Regions from separate parts of the Stenotrophomonas sp. YJH_SMC_106-19 genome, predicted to be linked through region 1. Evidence: riboswitches for the same ligand, from Rfam matches in the RefSeq annotation. Region 1 holds a riboswitch; the other holds the start of a gene.

Region 1 (8,478 bases):
AGCTACGGTGCTGGCAAGTACTGCACCGATGCCAACGACCCGGCCTCCTGCCGCCAGCTGGGGGAACTGGAACAGGTGCTGGCACGCAGCCGCGACTACGACGCGCAGCTTGATGCCTGGCAGGGCTGGCACAGCACCACGCGGAACATGCGTGGCGACTACCAGAAGTTCGTCAGCCTGGTGAACGAAGGTGCCAAGGGCATGGGCTTCACCGATGCCGGGCAGATGTGGCGCAGCGGCTATGACATGCCGCCGGAGCAGATCGGGCCGGAAACCGACCGCCTGTGGGAGCAGGTCAAGCCGATGTACGAGCAGCTGCACTGCTACGCGCGCGGCAAGCTGGACAAGACCTACGGCAAGGACAAGGCCGAGGTGGGTAATGGCCTGATCGCCGCGCACCTGCTGGGCAACATGTGGCAGCAGGACTGGTCCAACCTGTGGGACCAGCTGGAGCCCTATCCCGGTGCCGGAAGCCTGGACATCACCGCCGCACTGGAAAAGCAGTACCAGACCAACCTGAGTGCTGCGCTGGCCAAGGCTGGCAGGGATGCCAGCGTCGCGGGCCAGTACAGGGCCCAGCGCGAGGCCGAACTGCGTACCGCGAAACAGATGACCGAGCGCGCACAGGATTTCTACGTGTCGCTGGGCATGCCCTCGCTGCCGCAGTCGTACTGGGACAAGACCCAGTTCATCAAGCCTGACGACCGTGACGTGGTCTGCCACGCCAGCGCCTGGGACATGAACATGGAAGGCGATGTGCGCACCAAGATGTGCATCAAGCCGAACGAAGAGAACTTCACCACCATCTATCACGAGCTGGGCCACATCTACTACGACCTGGCCTACAACCCGTTGCCGCCCCTGTTCCAGGGCGGCGCCAACGATGGCTTCCACGAAGCAATCGGCGACACGATCGTGCTGGCGATGACGCCCAAGTACCTGAATTCGATCGGTCTCGTTGACGCACCGCAGGAAAGCCGCGAGGCCGTGATCAACGCGCAGATGCGCATGGCGCTGTCGGGCGTTTCATTCCTGCCCTTCGGCCTGATGATCGACCGCTGGCGCTGGGGCGTGTTTGACGGATCGATCACCGCCGACAACTACAACAAGGCATGGTGGGACCTGAAGGCCAAATACCAGGGCGTTGCCCCGGCCAGCACCCGCGGCGAGGAGTTCTTCGATCCGGGCGCGAAGTACCACGTGCCGGGCAATACGCCGTACACCCGCTACTTCCTTGCCCGCATCCTGCAGTTCCAGTTCTACAAGGGCCTGTGCGATGCATCGGGTTACAAGGGCCCGCTGCACGAGTGCACCTTCTACGGCAACAAGGAAGCCGGCCAGAAGTACTGGGCGATGCTCAGCAAGGGCGCCAGCCAGCCGTGGCAGGCCACGCTGAAGGAGCTGACCGGCACCGACAAGCTGGATGCCGGCCCGATGATCGAGTACTTCAGCCCGGTCAATGAGTGGCTCAAGCAGCAGAACGAAGGCCAGATGTGCGGCTGGCAGGCCAGCGCTGCGGCCCCGGTGGCGAAATGAGAAAAGGGGCGGATCCGCGAGGATCCGCCCCTTTCGTTCCGGTGGCGCCGGGCCATGCCCGGCGGCCTTGATCGCACCGCTGCGTTCGCCGGGCATGGCCCGGCGCTACCCCTTCTTCGCGGCCAGCTGCGCGGCCAGCGCGGATTTGAATTCCTCGAACGTCTGCCCTTGTGCCTGCGCTTCGGCCTGCGCGGCATCGCGCAGCGCGTCGGAATACATCAGACGCACCGGCGTACCGTTGCGCTCGTGCAGTTCACCGGCTTGCATGATCAACGCCAGTACCTGCGCGGCGCTCTCGCTATGCCCTGCGATACGGCCATCCATGCCCAGCACCCACTCGCCATCGCGGCGCACGACACCTGCCAGCAGCGTGCGCTGCGCATCACGCAGTTCGGCATGCGGCTCCACGGGCGAAGCCTGCGCAGCGGCGCGGCTGGCGGCCTGCGCTTCCTTGCGGCGGCGCTGGTCGCGGCGGATCTTGGAGGAGATGGACATGGGCGCTACCGCTGCGTGGGGGGCGCAAGGATAACGCACCCCGGCCGTTGCGCCGCTTCACGTCGCCTGGCGCGCGCCGCGGCGCAGCCCGCGAGCCGTCGCCGCCGTGGGCTCACGCCTCCGTGCAGGCCGCCTGGGCGGTGCGCTCGCGCAGATGCTCCCAGTACCAGAACACAAACCCGGCGGCGAAGAAGCCGGCCTGGCCCAGCGCCAGATGCAGCGGGCTGGCACTGAGCAGGGGCGACACGACGCCGGCCACCACGGTGCTGACCATCAGCTGCGCGAAGGCCTGCAGCGACGAGGCCAGGCCGCGCTGGTGCGGATACATGTCGAGCACGGCCAGCGCCAGGATCGGGAAGATCAGCGCCATGCCCATGCCGCCCAGGAAAATGGGCAGTACCGCCCACGGCAGCGCGAACTGCGGCGCCAGCACCACGTAGCCGACGTTGAGCAGTGTCGACAGCGCGCACAGGGAGAAGCCGATGGTCACCTGCCGGGTCGGCGTGGTGTGCCCGGCCATGCGCCCGGACAGGAACGCGCCGGCCGTCATGCCACCGATGGTGGGAATGAACAGCCAGGCGAAGTCGCCTTCGCCCAGATGCAGGTGCTGCATCACGAACACCGGCGCGGACGCGATGTACAGGAAAATGCCGCCGAAGCCGATGCTGCCGGCCAGTGCCAGGCGCAGGAAACGCGGGTTGAAGCCGATGCGCACATAGTCACGCAGCAGTGCGCGCGGCGACAGCGGTACCCGCGCCTCCGGCGGATGCGTTTCCGGCAGGAAGCGCGCGGTGGCCACCAGCAGCACCAGCGAGAACACCACGAGGAACCAGAAGATCAGCGGCCAGCCGGCACCGCTGAGCAGAATCCAGCCACCGATGATCGGGGCGATGGCCGGCGCGATGCCGAACAGCATCGAGACCTGGCTCATCAACCGCTGGGCGTCATGGCCGTGGTACAGGTCACGGATCACCGCGCGGCCGACGATCATGCCCACGCCCGCCGACAGGCCCTGCAGCGCGCGGAACGCCAGCAGGGTCGGCAGGTCAGTGGACAGCGCGCAGCCGACCGAGGCCCCGGCAAACACCACCAGGCCGCCGAGAATCACCCGCTTGCGGCCCCAGGCATCGGACAGCGGCCCGTGCGCCAGGCTCATCAGGCCATAGAACAGCAGGTAGACGCTGATGGTCTGCTGGACGGCCACCTCATCCACCGCCAGGCGCTGGGCCAGCTGCGGGAAGGCCGGGAAAATGGTGTCGATGGAGAACGGGCCGAACATGGCCAGGCCCGCGAGCAGCAGGGCCATGCGACGGGTGGACGGAGCAACAGCGGCGGTCATGTGAACGGTGTCCGGCAAGGCCATGCGCGGCACGCACGGCGGGCGCCGGTCCCGCTGCAGCAGGGACGGCGCCAGATGAATTCGGGTATCCGCCCATGATAGGCGGGGAATGCGCCCGATGCCATGCAGCACCGCACAAAACGGACGCCCCGGGCCATCGGCCATTCAGGCGCAGGCCCTGCCCGGGCGGCCCCGGCAGCAGGCCATAACCGGCTATAATCGGCGGGCAACACGGTGGGAGAAGCGGAACACCGCTGCCGAAGGCGCAACGCCCGTAATCGCTCAGGCCCGATACCACCCGCAACACAACTCTGGAGAGACCGGTTCGATCCGGCGCCGAAGGGGCACGAAGCTGCGGCCAGCCGCGCTTCCAAACTCTCAGGCAAAAGGACAGAGGGGCGCCCCGCAGCCCGCCATCCGGCGGCCTGTGCCCGTGCGTGTGCCCTTTCCTGACGGATCCTTCGCCATGTCCCAGAACACCCCTTCCCTGCGTGAGCTCGAGCACCACAGTGCGTTCGTCGAGCGCCATATCGGCCCCAATGACGCCGAGATCGCGCAGATGCTCGACGTCGTCGGCCACGCGTCGCTGGATGCGATGACCGATGCCATCGTGCCGGCCAAGATCAAGTCGCCGGCAGCGCTGGCGCTGCCGGAGTCGATCACCGAAGTGGAGGCGCTGGCGAAGATCCGCGCGATCGCCGACAAGAACACCGTGCTGCGCAGCTTCATCGGCCAGGGGTATTACGGCACCCACACGCCGAACGTGATCCTGCGCAACATCCTGGAAAACCCGGCCTGGTACACCGCCTACACCCCGTACCAGGCAGAGATCTCGCAGGGCCGCATGGAAGCGCTGATCAACTTCCAGACCCTGTGCGCCGACCTGACCGGCATGGAGATCGCCAACGCCTCGCTGCTGGACGAAGCCACCGCAGCGGCCGAAGCGATGACCCTGGCCAAGCGTTCGGCCAAGTCGAAGTCGGACACCTTCTTCGTGCACGATGCCGTGCACCCGCAGACCCTGGAGCTGCTGCGCACCCGCGCCGAGCCCATGGGCATCGTGCTGCGCGTCGGCACCCCGGCCGAAGCGCTGGAAGCGGACAGCTTCGGCGTGCTGCTGCAGTACCCGGATACGTTCGGCCAGGTGGCCGACTACCGGGCACTGGTCGAGGCCGTGCATGCACGCGGCGGCCTGGTCGCCGTGGCCACCGATCTGCTGGCGCTGACCCTGCTCGCCGCACCTGGCGAATGGGGCGCGGACATCGTGGTCGGCAACAGCCAGCGTTTCGGCGTGCCGTTCGGCTTCGGTGGCCCGCACGCGGCGTTCATGGCCTGCCGTGACGCCTACAAGCGCTCGATGCCCGGCCGCCTGATCGGCGTCTCAATCGATGCGCAGGGCAACCCGGCTTACCGCCTGACCCTGCAGACCCGCGAGCAGCATATCCGCCGCGAGAAGGCCACCTCCAACATCTGTACCGCACAGGTCCTGCTGGCGGTGATGGCCTCGATGTACGCTGTCTACCACGGTCCGGAAGGCCTGACCCGCATCGCCCGCCGCACCCACCGCCTGGCCGCGATCCTGGCCGCCGCACTGCGCAAGGCCGGCGTGCAGGTTGCTGGCGACTTCTTCGACACCCTGCACGTCACCGGTGTGCACGCCGATGAGATCCACGCCAAGGCGCGCGCCGCCGGCTACAACCTGCGCGCGATCGACAGCGACTCGGTCGGCATCAGCCTGGACGAGACCGCCACCCGCGCCGATGTGGTCGCGCTGGCCGCCGTCTTCGGTGCCCAAGCCGATGTGGATGCACTGGATGCCAGCACCGCCGACGCGCTGCCGGCCGGGCTGCTGCGCCAGTCCGCGTTCCTGACCCATCCGGTGTTCAACACGCACCACAGCGAGCACGAACTGCTGCGCTACCTGCGTTCACTGGCCGACAAGGACCTGGCGATGGACCGCACGATGATCCCGCTGGGCTCGTGCACCATGAAGCTCAACGCCACCGCCGAGATGATCCCGGTGACCTGGCCGGAGTTCTCGCAGATCCATCCGCTGGTGCCGGCCGACCAGGCGCTGGGCTACAAGGAACTGATCGAGTCGCTGGAAGCGATGCTGGTCGAATGCACCGGCTACGATGCGGTCAGCCTGCAGCCGAACTCGGGTGCACAGGGCGAGTACGCCGGCCTGCTGGCGATCCGCGCCTACCACCGCTCGCGTGGTGAGGAGCATCGCGACATCTGCCTGATTCCGGATTCGGCCCACGGTACCAACCCGGCCTCGGCACAGATGTGCGGCATGAAGGTGGTGGTCACCAAGACCGATGCCAACGGCAATGTCGATGTCGAGGACATCCGCCTCAACGCCGAGAAGTACAGCGACCGCCTGGCCGCGATCATGATGACCTACCCGTCCACGCACGGCGTGTTCGAGGAGGAGGTGGTCGAGATCTGCGAGATCATCCACAAGCACGGCGGCCAGGTGTACACCGACGGTGCCAACATGAACGCCCTGGTCGGCGTGGCCAAGCCGGGCAAGTGGGGTTCGGACGTTTCCCACCTGAACCTGCACAAGACCTTCTGCATCCCGCACGGCGGCGGCGGCCCGGGCGTCGGCCCGTGCGCGGTCAAGGCGCACCTGGCCCCGTTCCTGCCGGGCAAGCTGGGTGACAACGGCCCCGTCGGCATGGTCAGCGCCGCCAGCTTCGGCAGCGCCTCGATCCTGCCGATCAGCTGGATGTACATCGCGATGATGGGCCGCGAGGGCCTGCGCAAGGCGACCCAGGTCGCGCAGCTCAATGCCAACTACATCGCCAAGCGCCTGGCGCCGCACTTCAGGACGCTGTACACCGGCCGCAACGGCCTGGTGGCGCATGAGTGCATCCTCGATGTGCGCCCGCTGGAGAAGAGCAGCGGCATCGGCGCCGAGGACGTGGCCAAGCGCCTGATCGACTTCGGCTTCCACGCGCCGACGCTGAGCTTCCCGGTGGCCGGCACGCTGATGGTCGAGCCCACCGAAAGCGAGTCGCTGCATGAGCTGGACCGCTTCATCGATGCCATGATCCAGATCCGCGAGGAAATCCGTGCGATCGAGGATGGCCGCCTGGACCGCGAGGACAATCCGCTGAAGAACGCGCCGCACACCGCCACTGCGGTGACGGCCAGCGAGTGGACCCACGCCTACCCGCGCGAGCTGGCCGCCTTCCCGCTGCCCAGCCTGAAGCTGCAGAAGTACTGGCCGCCGGTGGCCCGCGTCGACAACGTCTACGGCGACAAGAACGTGATGTGCGCCTGCATCCCGGTCGACGCCTACAAGGACGATGAAGTCGAAGCGTGATTGACGGAACGGCCCGCGCAAGCGGGCCGTTTTCGTTTACGGTAGCGCCGGGCCATGCCCGGCGAGCGCAGCGGCTGAACCGATCACGGATCCGGCATCTGCCCCAGGCTCAACTGCCAGGACACACCGAACCGGTCCTGCACCCAGCCGTAGCGATTGCTGAAATCGTAGTCGCCCACCGGCATCAGCCAGTGCCCGCCCTCGCCCAGCACGCGCGCCGCGCGCTCGAACTGTTCGGCGCCACCGCACTCGACGAACAGCGAGATCGACGGACTGAAGGTGAAGTCGTGCACATCCAGGCTGTCGAAGCACAGATAGTTGGTGCCGCCGAGCATGAAGGTCGCCTGCCGCACCTGGCCGGGCACTCCCGCCCCTGCGCCGTCGGGATGGCGTTGCAGGGCAAGCAGCCGGAAATCGGCGAACGCCTCGGCGTACAGGGCCAGGGCCGCCTCGGCCTGGCCGGTGAACATCAGGAACGGACGACTGCGCAGCATGGGGTGCTCCAGTTCAGCGGGCCGATGACGGCCCCGCGAACAGGATGGCACGCAGAATGTATGCCCGCTGTAGAGCCAAGCCCACGCTCGGCTGTACGGATCAGGCCTCGCGCATGCGGCGCGCGATGGCACTGCCGGCCGCGATCGTGGCGGTCAGGGCCACCATCGACAGGAACTGCAGGCGCGTATGCGCCTCGCTCAGCAGCAGGCCGAAGATCAGTGCCAGGATCGCCAGGGCGCAGCAGGTCAGCCACGGGAAACCGGCCATGCGGAACGGCAGGCGCGAGCCGAGGCGGTCCGCACGGCGGCGCAGCACCAGTTGAGAAAGCAGCGACAGCGTCCACACCAGCAGGCAGGTCGAGCCGACGATGTTCAGCAGCACCGGCAGCACCTTGTCCGGGAACAGCAGTTCCATCACCGTCGCGGCAAACCCGAACAGCACGCTGGCCAGAACGGCGATCACCGGCACCTGCCGCGGGTCGGTCCAGCCCAGCACGGCCGGTGCCTCGCGGCGCTGCGCCAGCGAATACATCATCCGCGACGCGCCGTAGAGGTTGGCGTTGAGGGCCGACAGCAGGGCGATCACTGCGATCAGCGTGATGGCCGTGCCCGCCCCCGGAATGCGGGCCGCATCCAGCACCGCGGCGAACGGCGACTTCAGCGCTTCGCTGGTCCACGGCACCACGGCGATGATCACGCTCAGCGAGCCGATGTAGAACACCAGGATGCGCCAGGCCACGGTGCGGATGGCGCGGGCGATGCTGCGCTCGGGATCCTCGGTCTCGGCCGCGGCAACGGCCACGATCTCGGTGCCGCCGAAGGCGAACACCACCACCAGCAGGGCTGCGCCGATACCGGCCAGGCCCTGCGGTGCAAAACCGCCGTGTGCGGTGAAGTTGCTCAGTCCCGGAGAGGTCACCTGCGGTAGCCAGCCCATCAGCAGCGCGAAACCGATGGCGATGAACGCCAGGATCGCCACCACCTTGAGAATGGCGAACCAGAACTCGAACTCACCGAAATTCCTGACCCCCAGCAGGTTGATCGCGGTGAAGAACAGCATGAACGCCAGGGCGGCCATCGGCACCGGAATGGCAGGCCAGACCGTGGCCAGCAGGCCCGCCGCTCCCACGGCCTCGGCGGCGATCACGATCACCAGCTGTACCCACCAGAGCCAGCCGACAGTCGCCCCTGCCGTGGCGCCCATGGCGTCGGCGGCATAGACCGAGAACGCGCCGCTGGTCGGCTTGGCCGCCGCCATTTCGCCCAGTGCGTTCATCACG
Region 2 (8,478 bases), 680 kb from region 1:
GTCGATGAGTCGTGAGCGCGTTCCCCACCTGGTCGTTGTCGGCGGCGGTTTTGCCGGCCTCTGGGCCACCCGTGCGCTGGCACGCGAACGCATCCGCATCACCCTGGTCGACCGCCGCAACCATCACCTGTTCCAGCCGCTGCTGTACCAGGTGGCGACCGCAGGCCTGTCAGCGCCGGACATTGCCGCACCGCTGCGCCACATCCTCGGCCACCAGCGCAACGTGGAAGTGCGGCTCGGTGAGGTCGTGGCCATCGACAGGCAGCTCCGCCAGGTGCGGCTGGCCGACGGCAGCACGCTGGACTACGACAGCCTGCTGCTGGCTACCGGCGCCACTCACGCCTACTTCGGCAACGACCAGTGGGCCGATGATGCGCCCGGCCTGAAGACCCTCGACGATGCCATTGCCCTGCGCCGCAAGCTGCTGCTGGCGTTCGAGCGCGCCGAAGCCGAACCGGACCCGGCCAGGAAGGCGGCGTGGCTCAGCTTTGCCGTCGTCGGCGGCGGCCCGACCGGCGTCGAACTGGCGGGCACCCTGGCCGAGATTGCACGCCATACGCTGCGCAATGAATTCCGCCACATCGATCCGGCCAGCGCCAAGGTGCGCCTGGTGGAAGCCGGTCCACGCGTGCTGTCCTCGTTCCCGGAAGTGCTCTCGCTGAAGGCGCGCCGGCAGCTGGAAAAGCTGGGTGTGGAAGTGCTGACCGGAACGCCGGTGAGCAACATCGACAGCCAGGGCTTCACGCTGGGTGACCAGTTCGTGCCGGCGCGCACCGTGGTGTGGGCGGCCGGCGTGGCCGCCTCGCCGCTGGCGCGCACGCTGGACGTGCCACTGGACCGTGCCGGGCGCGTGCAGGTGCAGCCGGACCTGACCCTGCCCGGGCATCCGGAACTGTTCGTGGCCGGCGATCTGGCCGCGGTGAACCAGGCCAACGGCAAGCCCGTGCCCGGCGTAGCGCCCGCCGCCAAGCAGATGGGCAAGTACGTGGCCGAGGTCATCCGTGCACGCCTGCACGGCAGGCCGGAGCCCGGGCCCTTCAAGTACGCGGACTACGGCAACCTGGCCACCATCGGCCGCATGGCCGCCATCGTGCACCTGGGGCGCCTGCAGCTGTCGGGCGTGCTGGCCTGGTGGTTCTGGCTGGCCGCGCACGTGTTCTTCCTGATCGGCTTCCGCAACCGCATCGTGGTGCTGCTGAACTGGGCGGTGGCGTATTGGAGCTACCAGCGCAGCGCACGCATCATCTTCGGCGATGACCAGGATGACCGCCGGCCGAAACGGTAGTGCAGGTCTGCAACGGGGTCAGATCCCTTTCCTGCGGAAAGGGATCTGACCCCACATGGTGTGAACCTACTGCTGCATCAGGCCCATTTCGTCAGCACTCACCTGCATATACATGAACGCAGCGGCCTCGTCGGACATTGACTGCCCCGGCGGAAAGCTGTCGAGCCACGCGGTGATACGCGCATGACGGTCTTTCAATGCATCGCCCATCGCTTGCTTCTCCGCGTCAGTGGCACGTTCCTGCATCTCGCTGCGCAGCAGGTCATCGCCGATGCCCCATTTTTCGGCGAGCGGAATCAGATCGACCAGTTCGGCCGGCACCAGATCGCGGCGTAAACGGGGCGTATTCGGAGCGGTCAGGCCACGCTGCGAGGCCAGCTCGGCGGCGGTACCGATCTGCCCGTGCTGAAGCGGCGACGGCGGTGCCGGTGTCTGCGTGCAGGCCTGCAGGGCCAAGCAGAGGGTCAACAGCAGCATCCAACGGACCTTCATCGGATCGATCCCTGTGTCGATGGTCGCAGCGATAATCGCATGGTCAGAGTTCCTGTCGTCGCATGTTGTGAATGTCCTGAACCTAGTGATGGCGGAGGGCCGGAGCCGAGCACGGCCCGTCTCTAAAGAATTCCCTCGGTCGGCGCCTGCAACCACGCCAGCTTGCGCTCGCGCGGCAGCTGTTTGAGCTGCCACTCGGCGCGCGAGGCGGCGGAGCGGTCCGGGTACTCGCGCACGGCCAGGATGCGCAGCGGCGGACGGGCCCGGGTGTAGCGCGCCCCCGTACCGGCGCGATGGGCGGCGAAACGCGCGTCCACGTCGGTGCTGATGCCAGCGTAGTAGCTGCCATCGCGGCATTCGAGCAGGTACAGGAACCACGGGCGGTGGGACGGGGCCATGCCGGGATTATGCCGTGCTGCACCGCAGCGGATATACTGCGCGCGAATGCAGGAGAGAGGCGCCGCGCTGGCGCCCGCCGAAGGCGCAGGCTCCCATGATCGCTCAGGCCGGTGGGCTGGAATCCCACCAACCATGCATTCGACTCGCCGAGCTGGAGAGAGGTCACCGGGCATGCCCGGTACGATCCGCCGAAGGGGCACGCGGCCTACGCCGCTGAACTCTCAGGCAAAAGGACAGCGGGAGCGGCACCGGTCATCGTCATCCCGTCATTGCGCAGGCAATGGCGGCGTCCGCGCATGGCCGGCCCCACCGCGTCCGGAGCCTGTTCCATGTTGCTGTCCATCATCTACCTGATCGCCATTTCCGCCGAAGCCATGACCGGCGCACTGTCCGCGGGACGCCGCCGCATGGATCTGTTCGGCGTGGTCATGATCGCCTGCGTTACCGCGCTCGGCGGTGGTTCACTGCGCGACATCCTGCTTGGCCATTATCCGCTGGGCTGGGTCAAACATCCCGAGTACCTCGGCTTCACCGTGTGCGCGGCGCTGATCGCCACCTGGGTCGCACGCTGGATGCACCACTTCCGCCGCACCTTCCTGGTGCTCGACGGCCTGGGCCTGATCGCCTTCACCCTGATCGGTTGCTCGATCGCACGCGAGGCCGGTCATGCCACACCGATCGTGCTGATCGCAGGCATGCTGACCGGTGCGTTCGGCGGCGTGCTGCGCGACATTCTGTGCAACGAAGTGCCCCTGATCTTCCAGAAGGAGCTGTACGCGATCATCGCGCTGCTGACCGGCGCCGCCTATCTGCTGCTGCTGCACTGGAACGTGCCCGATGCCACGGCCATCCTGTGCTGCCTGGCGGGCGGCTTCGCCCTGCGCCTGCTGGCGATCCACTACCGCTGGGAAATGCCGAAGTTCGTGTATCACGACGAAGTGCATTGAACGATGGCGTGTTCGCCGGGCGTGGCCCGGCGCTCCCCTTCGTGCCCTGCACCACCCCGGCGATGGACCTGGCGCTGTCGCTCATGCGCAGCGCCAGGCGCATCGCCGGTGCGGACGGGCCGGTCTCCAACTCCGACCGGCCCTGATCGCGGCCGCACCCCCGCAGGCGCTGGCCGCCATCCACACACATGCCGCGCTCAGGCGGCTTCTGACACCGTCACTTCGCGACGGGCGCGCACGGCCGCAGCCAGTCGCTCCAGCACCGTCACGGTGGTGTCCCAGTCGATGCAGCCATCGGTGATGCTCTGCCCGTAGACCAGCGGCTGGCCTTGCACCAGTTCCTGCCGGCCTCCCACCAGATGGCTCTCGATCATCACGCCCACGATGCGCTGTTCGCCGTCCTCCAGCTGAACGGCGATGTCTTCGATCACCTTCGGCTGGTTTTCCGGCTTTTTCAGGCTGTTGGCATGGCTGGCATCGATCATCAGCCGCGTCGGCAGCCTGGCCTTGGCCAGTGCCTGGCAGGCGTCGGCCACGCTGGCCGCGTCGTAGTTCGGCTGCTTGCCGCCGCGCAGGATCACATGGCAATCCGGGTTGCCGGTGGTCGAAACGATGGCGGTGCCGCCCTGCTTGGTCACCGACAGGAAGTGATGCGGGTTGGAGGCCGCGCCGACCGCATCGGCCGCGATCTTGACGTTGCCATCGGTGCCGTTCTTGAAGCCCACCGGGCACGACAGGCCGGAGGCCAGTTCGCGGTGCACCTGGCTTTCGGTGGTGCGTGCGCCGATCGCGCCCCATGCCACCAGGTCGGCGATGTACTGCGGCGAGATCACGTCGAGGAATTCAACGCCGGCCGGCAGGCCCAGCTTGTTGATGTCGCGCAGCAGGCCGCGGGCAATGCGCAGGCCCTTGTCGATCCGGAAGCTGCCGTCCAGGTCCGGGTCATTGATCAGGCCCTTCCAGCCCACCGTGGTGCGCGGCTTCTCGAAGTACACGCGCATGACGATCTCGAGCTCGCCGGCCAGCGCGTCGCGCAGCGGCTTCAAGCGCTGTGCGTACTCGATGGCCGCATTCGGATCGTGGATCGAACACGGGCCGACCACGACCGCCAGGCGATCATCGCGGCCATGCAGGATCTGGTGCAGGGCCGCGCGCGAAGCACTGACGGTGTCGGAGGCTTCATCGTCACACGGCAGCATCGCCAGCAGCTGGGCAGGCGGTGTGAGCGGTTCGATGGTGCGGATGCGCAGGTCGTCGGTATGGGGGGGCATGGGGGAGGTCTCCGGTACGTAGGGGGTCCCCAGCGAGGCGGCATGAAAAAAGCCGCCAGGTTCGCTGGCGGCTTTCGGGAATGCGTCTGAAGCTTTCTTCAGGGTGAGCGCAGTCCTTCCTCCGCCAGTGGCTTCGGAAAGTAATACCAGTAAAAGCGGGTAGCGGCTGCGTTCATGGGGTGTATTGATAGCACAGCTTCTGCGCAGCACAAAATGTTTCATCCGCAACTGGGGAAGCGGTTCAGCAGCACGACGATCTAGCGGCTGCCATGCACTTCCACGTCCAGCAGCAGGCCCTCGTGGATATCGGCCCAGCGCTCCAGCACCTGATCCAGCTCCCGCCTCGCCTCCTCCAACTGCTCGGGGTTGAGCAGGGACCGCGCCGTGTAGAGATCGGAGACCAGCCGCCGCAGTGTCGATTCCGGTATCGCCACCGAGGGCCCGTCCACATCCGGCAACTGCAACGCCGGGGTGTCGCCGGGAGGGCCGAACAGCGTGACCTGGAGCGTGCTCTGCATGATCGACTTCCCTGCGGGTGGACGTGGGCAATGCACTGTTTACCGCGTCCGGATGACCGGCGCATGTGCCGATGTGCGGATCGATCGTGTCGCGACTGGACCGATGGTGCCACCGCGTTGAGATCTTCCTTCCAAGCTTCCCACCCTTCGGCCCGGAAGGGGCGTGCAGGCGATCGATGCGCGGTTATACGGGCAATGGCATATGCGATACATGTGCTCAAGATGGTTTGCCACCGGAAAAGGGTGGCCGGGTCGGCAAAGCCCGAGGAGATGTTGTTTACGCTTGTCAGCCGGCGTCGCCTTGGGCGGCGCCGGCTGGCAATCCGTCCGCGTTCCATGGCGGGCGGTGCGTGGGGGCGCTTGCGCCCGCCGGTATCAGCATCTCCCGGTCTTTGCCGCCACGTACCGTCCGCCACCTCTTCCGGTGGCGGTGTCGTCTGTCCTGTACGGAGCACACGCCATGAACACACCACACGTTCCCTTCCCCGGTGCCCACCCCGATCCGGCCAATGCCGATCAGGCGCCGTTCGATCCCAACAGTCTGGTCGCCCACCTGCAACGCATCGGCAGCGGTGCGGCCGCCGATGGCCAACCCTGGCCCGAGCGCCATCCAGCGAACGGCCGACGCATGATGCTGGCCGATGCCGATGGCGCACTGGCCGGCCTGCGCATCGTGCAGGAGGTGCTGCTGGCCGCCGAACGCTGCCGCCAGAATGCCGCGCCCGAACATCACGTGAGCGACCGGGTGATGGAAGGGTTGATGCTGGCATCCCTGGGGCTGGCCACGCATGCGGCCGAACGCCTGCAGCCCCACTAGCCGCGTCCGCGCAATGTGACCGGGCCCGATGGCCCGGTCATGGGCCGGCACCCGCCGGATCACAGTGAACGCAGTGCGCGCCTGCGGATGTAGGCGTTGGCAGGGCTGTCGCGCTCGCGTTGCCAGCGTGTGCACAGGTCACGCAGCCACTGCGGCTGGGTCTTCCCGGCATCGTTGAGCCAGTTGCCGACGGAATCCTGCACATAGCGTTCGGGATCATCAGCCAGTGCCTCCAGCAGCGAATGCGCGTGTTCGGGATGCTGCTTGAAAAGAGCGATGTGCGCCGCCCAGACGCCACGGGGACGCAGTGCTTCACAGGCAAACCGGCGCAGATGCGCGGACGGTTCCTGCGTCCACGGCTGCAGGCATTCAAGCGCCAGCAGTGGCCCGGCAACGATGTCGGTGCGCAGCGCCAGCCACGCCCATTCGCGCACGCCGAAATGCGGATCATCGGCCAACGGGCGCATCTTCTCCAGCTTCACCGGCAGGGAGGCGGTGGCATCGCCACCGATCAGGTAGCAGGCCCAGCCGCGCACGGTGTCGGATGCATGCGACTGCCACTGTGCAGGATCACCCTGCCTGGCCTCACGCAACAGCGTTGCCGCCAGAACCATGCGCTGGGTAATGCCTTTGCTGGCGGCATCGCGCATGCATTGAATGGCAGTCTCCGGCAGCACCGCAACGGTCTGCAGCAACACCGCGAAGTCCACGGCCAGACATTCCGCCAGATGCGTGCTGGCGGCTGCCCCGGTATCCAGCTGATGCTTTCGCGCCGGGCTGATCGCTGCGCTCACTGCAGGTCCTTCCGTCTGCCGCCGGTGTGCTGCCACACCTTGGCCAGCAGCTGTGAGAGCTGCACCTGCTCGGCAGTGTCCAGGCCGTTGAACAGGCCCGCGATCCACTGCGTGTGCTGATTGAAGAGGTCTTCGGCCAGGCGCTTGCCCTGCGCGGTCAGCACGATCTGCAGGCGACGACCATCGTCCGCATCGCTGCGCCGCTGCAGCAGACCTTCGCACTGCAGGCCATCGAGCAGGCCGCTGATGGTGGCGCGGGTGACGCCGGCGCGCTCGGCCAGCGCATGCGGCGACAGTGTGCCGCCGGCACCGTGCAGCAGGAACAGCACGATGAAGCGGCCCTCACTGAGCCCGTGCGGTGCCAGCCGGCTGGCGCAGTCGCGATCGATCGCCGAGGACAGCGACAGCAGCTGGAAGCACAGATGCAGGAGGGCGACATTGGCGTGGCCACGTCGCCGGGCCTCATCCAGAAGGGCGCCATGTTTTGCCTCAAGCACGGTGATTTCCAATATGTTTAGGTGCCTAATCATATTCATGACGGGATGGAGCGCAACACCTACGGGGCCTGCCGCCGGGCCCGGCCGGGCGCACTCCTCGCGCAGGGGGCTGCAAGCAGCCGAAGCTGCGGTAGCATCGCGCCACGTCCCGCCAGGAGTTCCACGCATGCGCCGTGCCGTCCTGCTGTTGCTGACGCTGTTCCCCGCCGCCGTAATGGCCGCTCCCCCTCCCGTGCCCTCCCCGGCCCGGATCGATGCCGAAGCCAAGCGCCTGATGCAGGTCGCCCACGTCCGCGGGATGGCAGTGGCCGTCGTCGACGGTGGCAAGGTCGTGCACGTCGCCGCCTATGGCGAGCGCAACGCTGCCGGCGAACCGCTACAGACCGACACGGTGATGTATGCGGCATCGCTGACCAAGATGGCCTTCGGCCACCTGATCGCGCAGCTTGCACAGGACAAGGTGATCGATCTGGATGCCAGCATCGCCAGCGCGCTGGACAGACCGCTACCGGACTATCCGGCCGAGCCGAAGAAGTACGCCGATTACACCGTGCTGGCCGGCGACGAACGTTGGCGCCGGCTGACCCCGCGCCTGCTGCTCAACCATGCCAGCGGCTTTGCCAACTTTGCATTCCTGGAGCCGGACGGAAGACTGAAATTCCACTTCGATCCGGGCAGCCGCTATGGCTATTCCGGCGAAGGCCTGATCCTGCTGCAGTTCGTGCTGGAGCGCGGGCTGGGCCTGGACGTGGGTACGCTCATGCAGCAGCGCGTATTCGACCGCTTCGGCATGCCCCGCACCAGCATGATGTGGCGCGAGGATTTCGCCACGAATCTGGCCGACGGCTGGACCGCCGAAGGCACGACGGAACCGCACGATGAACGCAGCCGCGTGCGTGCCGCCGGTTCGATGGACACGACCATCGCCGACATGGGCAATTTCGCGGCCGGCTATGTCAGTGGCCAGGGGCTGTCGGCATCGATGCGCCGGGAGCTGGTGCGGCCGCAGCTGCCGATCACCACCGCCAGCCAGTTCCCGACGCTGCAGCCGGAACTGCCGGTGGCGCAGCGGCGCAGAAACCTGGCTGCGGGACTGGGCGTGGTGACATTCACCGGTCCACAGGGCGCAGGCTTCTACAAGGGCGGACATGACGATGCGGTGGGCAACACGCTGGTGTGCGTCGAACAAGGCCAACGCTGCGTAGTGTTCCTGGGCAACGATGTGCGCGCCGAAGCGACCTTTCCGGCACTGGTGCGCTTCGTGCTGGGCGAGACGGGGGTGCCGTGGGATTGGGAATACGGCAACAAGAGCTTTGTCAGATGACGACAAAGATCCCCACCTCGCGGCGGGGGCCACTACTCCGGAATGTGGTAATTGCGGGCTTGATCGAACGCGTCGTACCCAGCAGCGACAGCTGGATCTTCATACGCTGCAACCTGGTCTTCACCTGTGCGTAC

The links. Region 1 has a riboswitch for glycine ahead of gcvP (aminomethyl-transferring glycine dehydrogenase). Riboswitches for the same ligand answer to the same signal wherever they lie in the genome.
Region 2: it holds a riboswitch for glycine, as region 1 does, so the genes downstream of both, AC5P5M_RS05805 (trimeric intracellular cation channel family protein) here and gcvP (aminomethyl-transferring glycine dehydrogenase) in region 1, are expected to answer to the same signal.

Annotation. Positions count from the first base shown of each region.
Region 1 is NZ_JCAFRQ010000001.1:622,148-630,625, forward strand. Features, by position in the region: gene AC5P5M_RS02860 (M2 family metallopeptidase) at 1-1,536, shown strand, start outside; gene AC5P5M_RS02865 (hypothetical protein) at 1,642-2,031, opposite strand; gene AC5P5M_RS02870 (multidrug effflux MFS transporter) at 2,144-3,370, opposite strand; glycine riboswitch at 3,672-3,774, shown strand; gene gcvP (aminomethyl-transferring glycine dehydrogenase) at 3,837-6,704, shown strand; gene AC5P5M_RS02880 (VOC family protein) at 6,788-7,198, opposite strand; gene AC5P5M_RS02885 (amino acid permease) at 7,299-8,478, opposite strand, start outside.
Region 2 is NZ_JCAFRQ010000001.1:1,298,115-1,306,592, forward strand. Features, by position in the region: gene AC5P5M_RS05790 (NAD(P)/FAD-dependent oxidoreductase) at 5-1,285, shown strand; gene AC5P5M_RS05795 (hypothetical protein) at 1,352-1,762, opposite strand; gene AC5P5M_RS05800 (GIY-YIG nuclease family protein) at 1,900-2,175, opposite strand; glycine riboswitch at 2,215-2,304, shown strand; glycine riboswitch at 2,318-2,423, shown strand; gene AC5P5M_RS05805 (trimeric intracellular cation channel family protein) at 2,506-3,123, shown strand; gene AC5P5M_RS05810 (3-deoxy-7-phosphoheptulonate synthase) at 3,321-4,394, opposite strand; gene AC5P5M_RS05815 (hypothetical protein) at 4,652-4,912, opposite strand; gene AC5P5M_RS05820 (hypothetical protein) at 5,373-5,729, shown strand; gene AC5P5M_RS05825 (DNA alkylation repair protein) at 5,789-6,523, opposite strand; gene AC5P5M_RS05830 (MarR family winged helix-turn-helix transcriptional regulator) at 6,520-7,020, opposite strand; gene AC5P5M_RS05835 (serine hydrolase domain-containing protein) at 7,187-8,344, shown strand; gene AC5P5M_RS05840 (Fic family protein) at 8,377-8,478, opposite strand, start outside.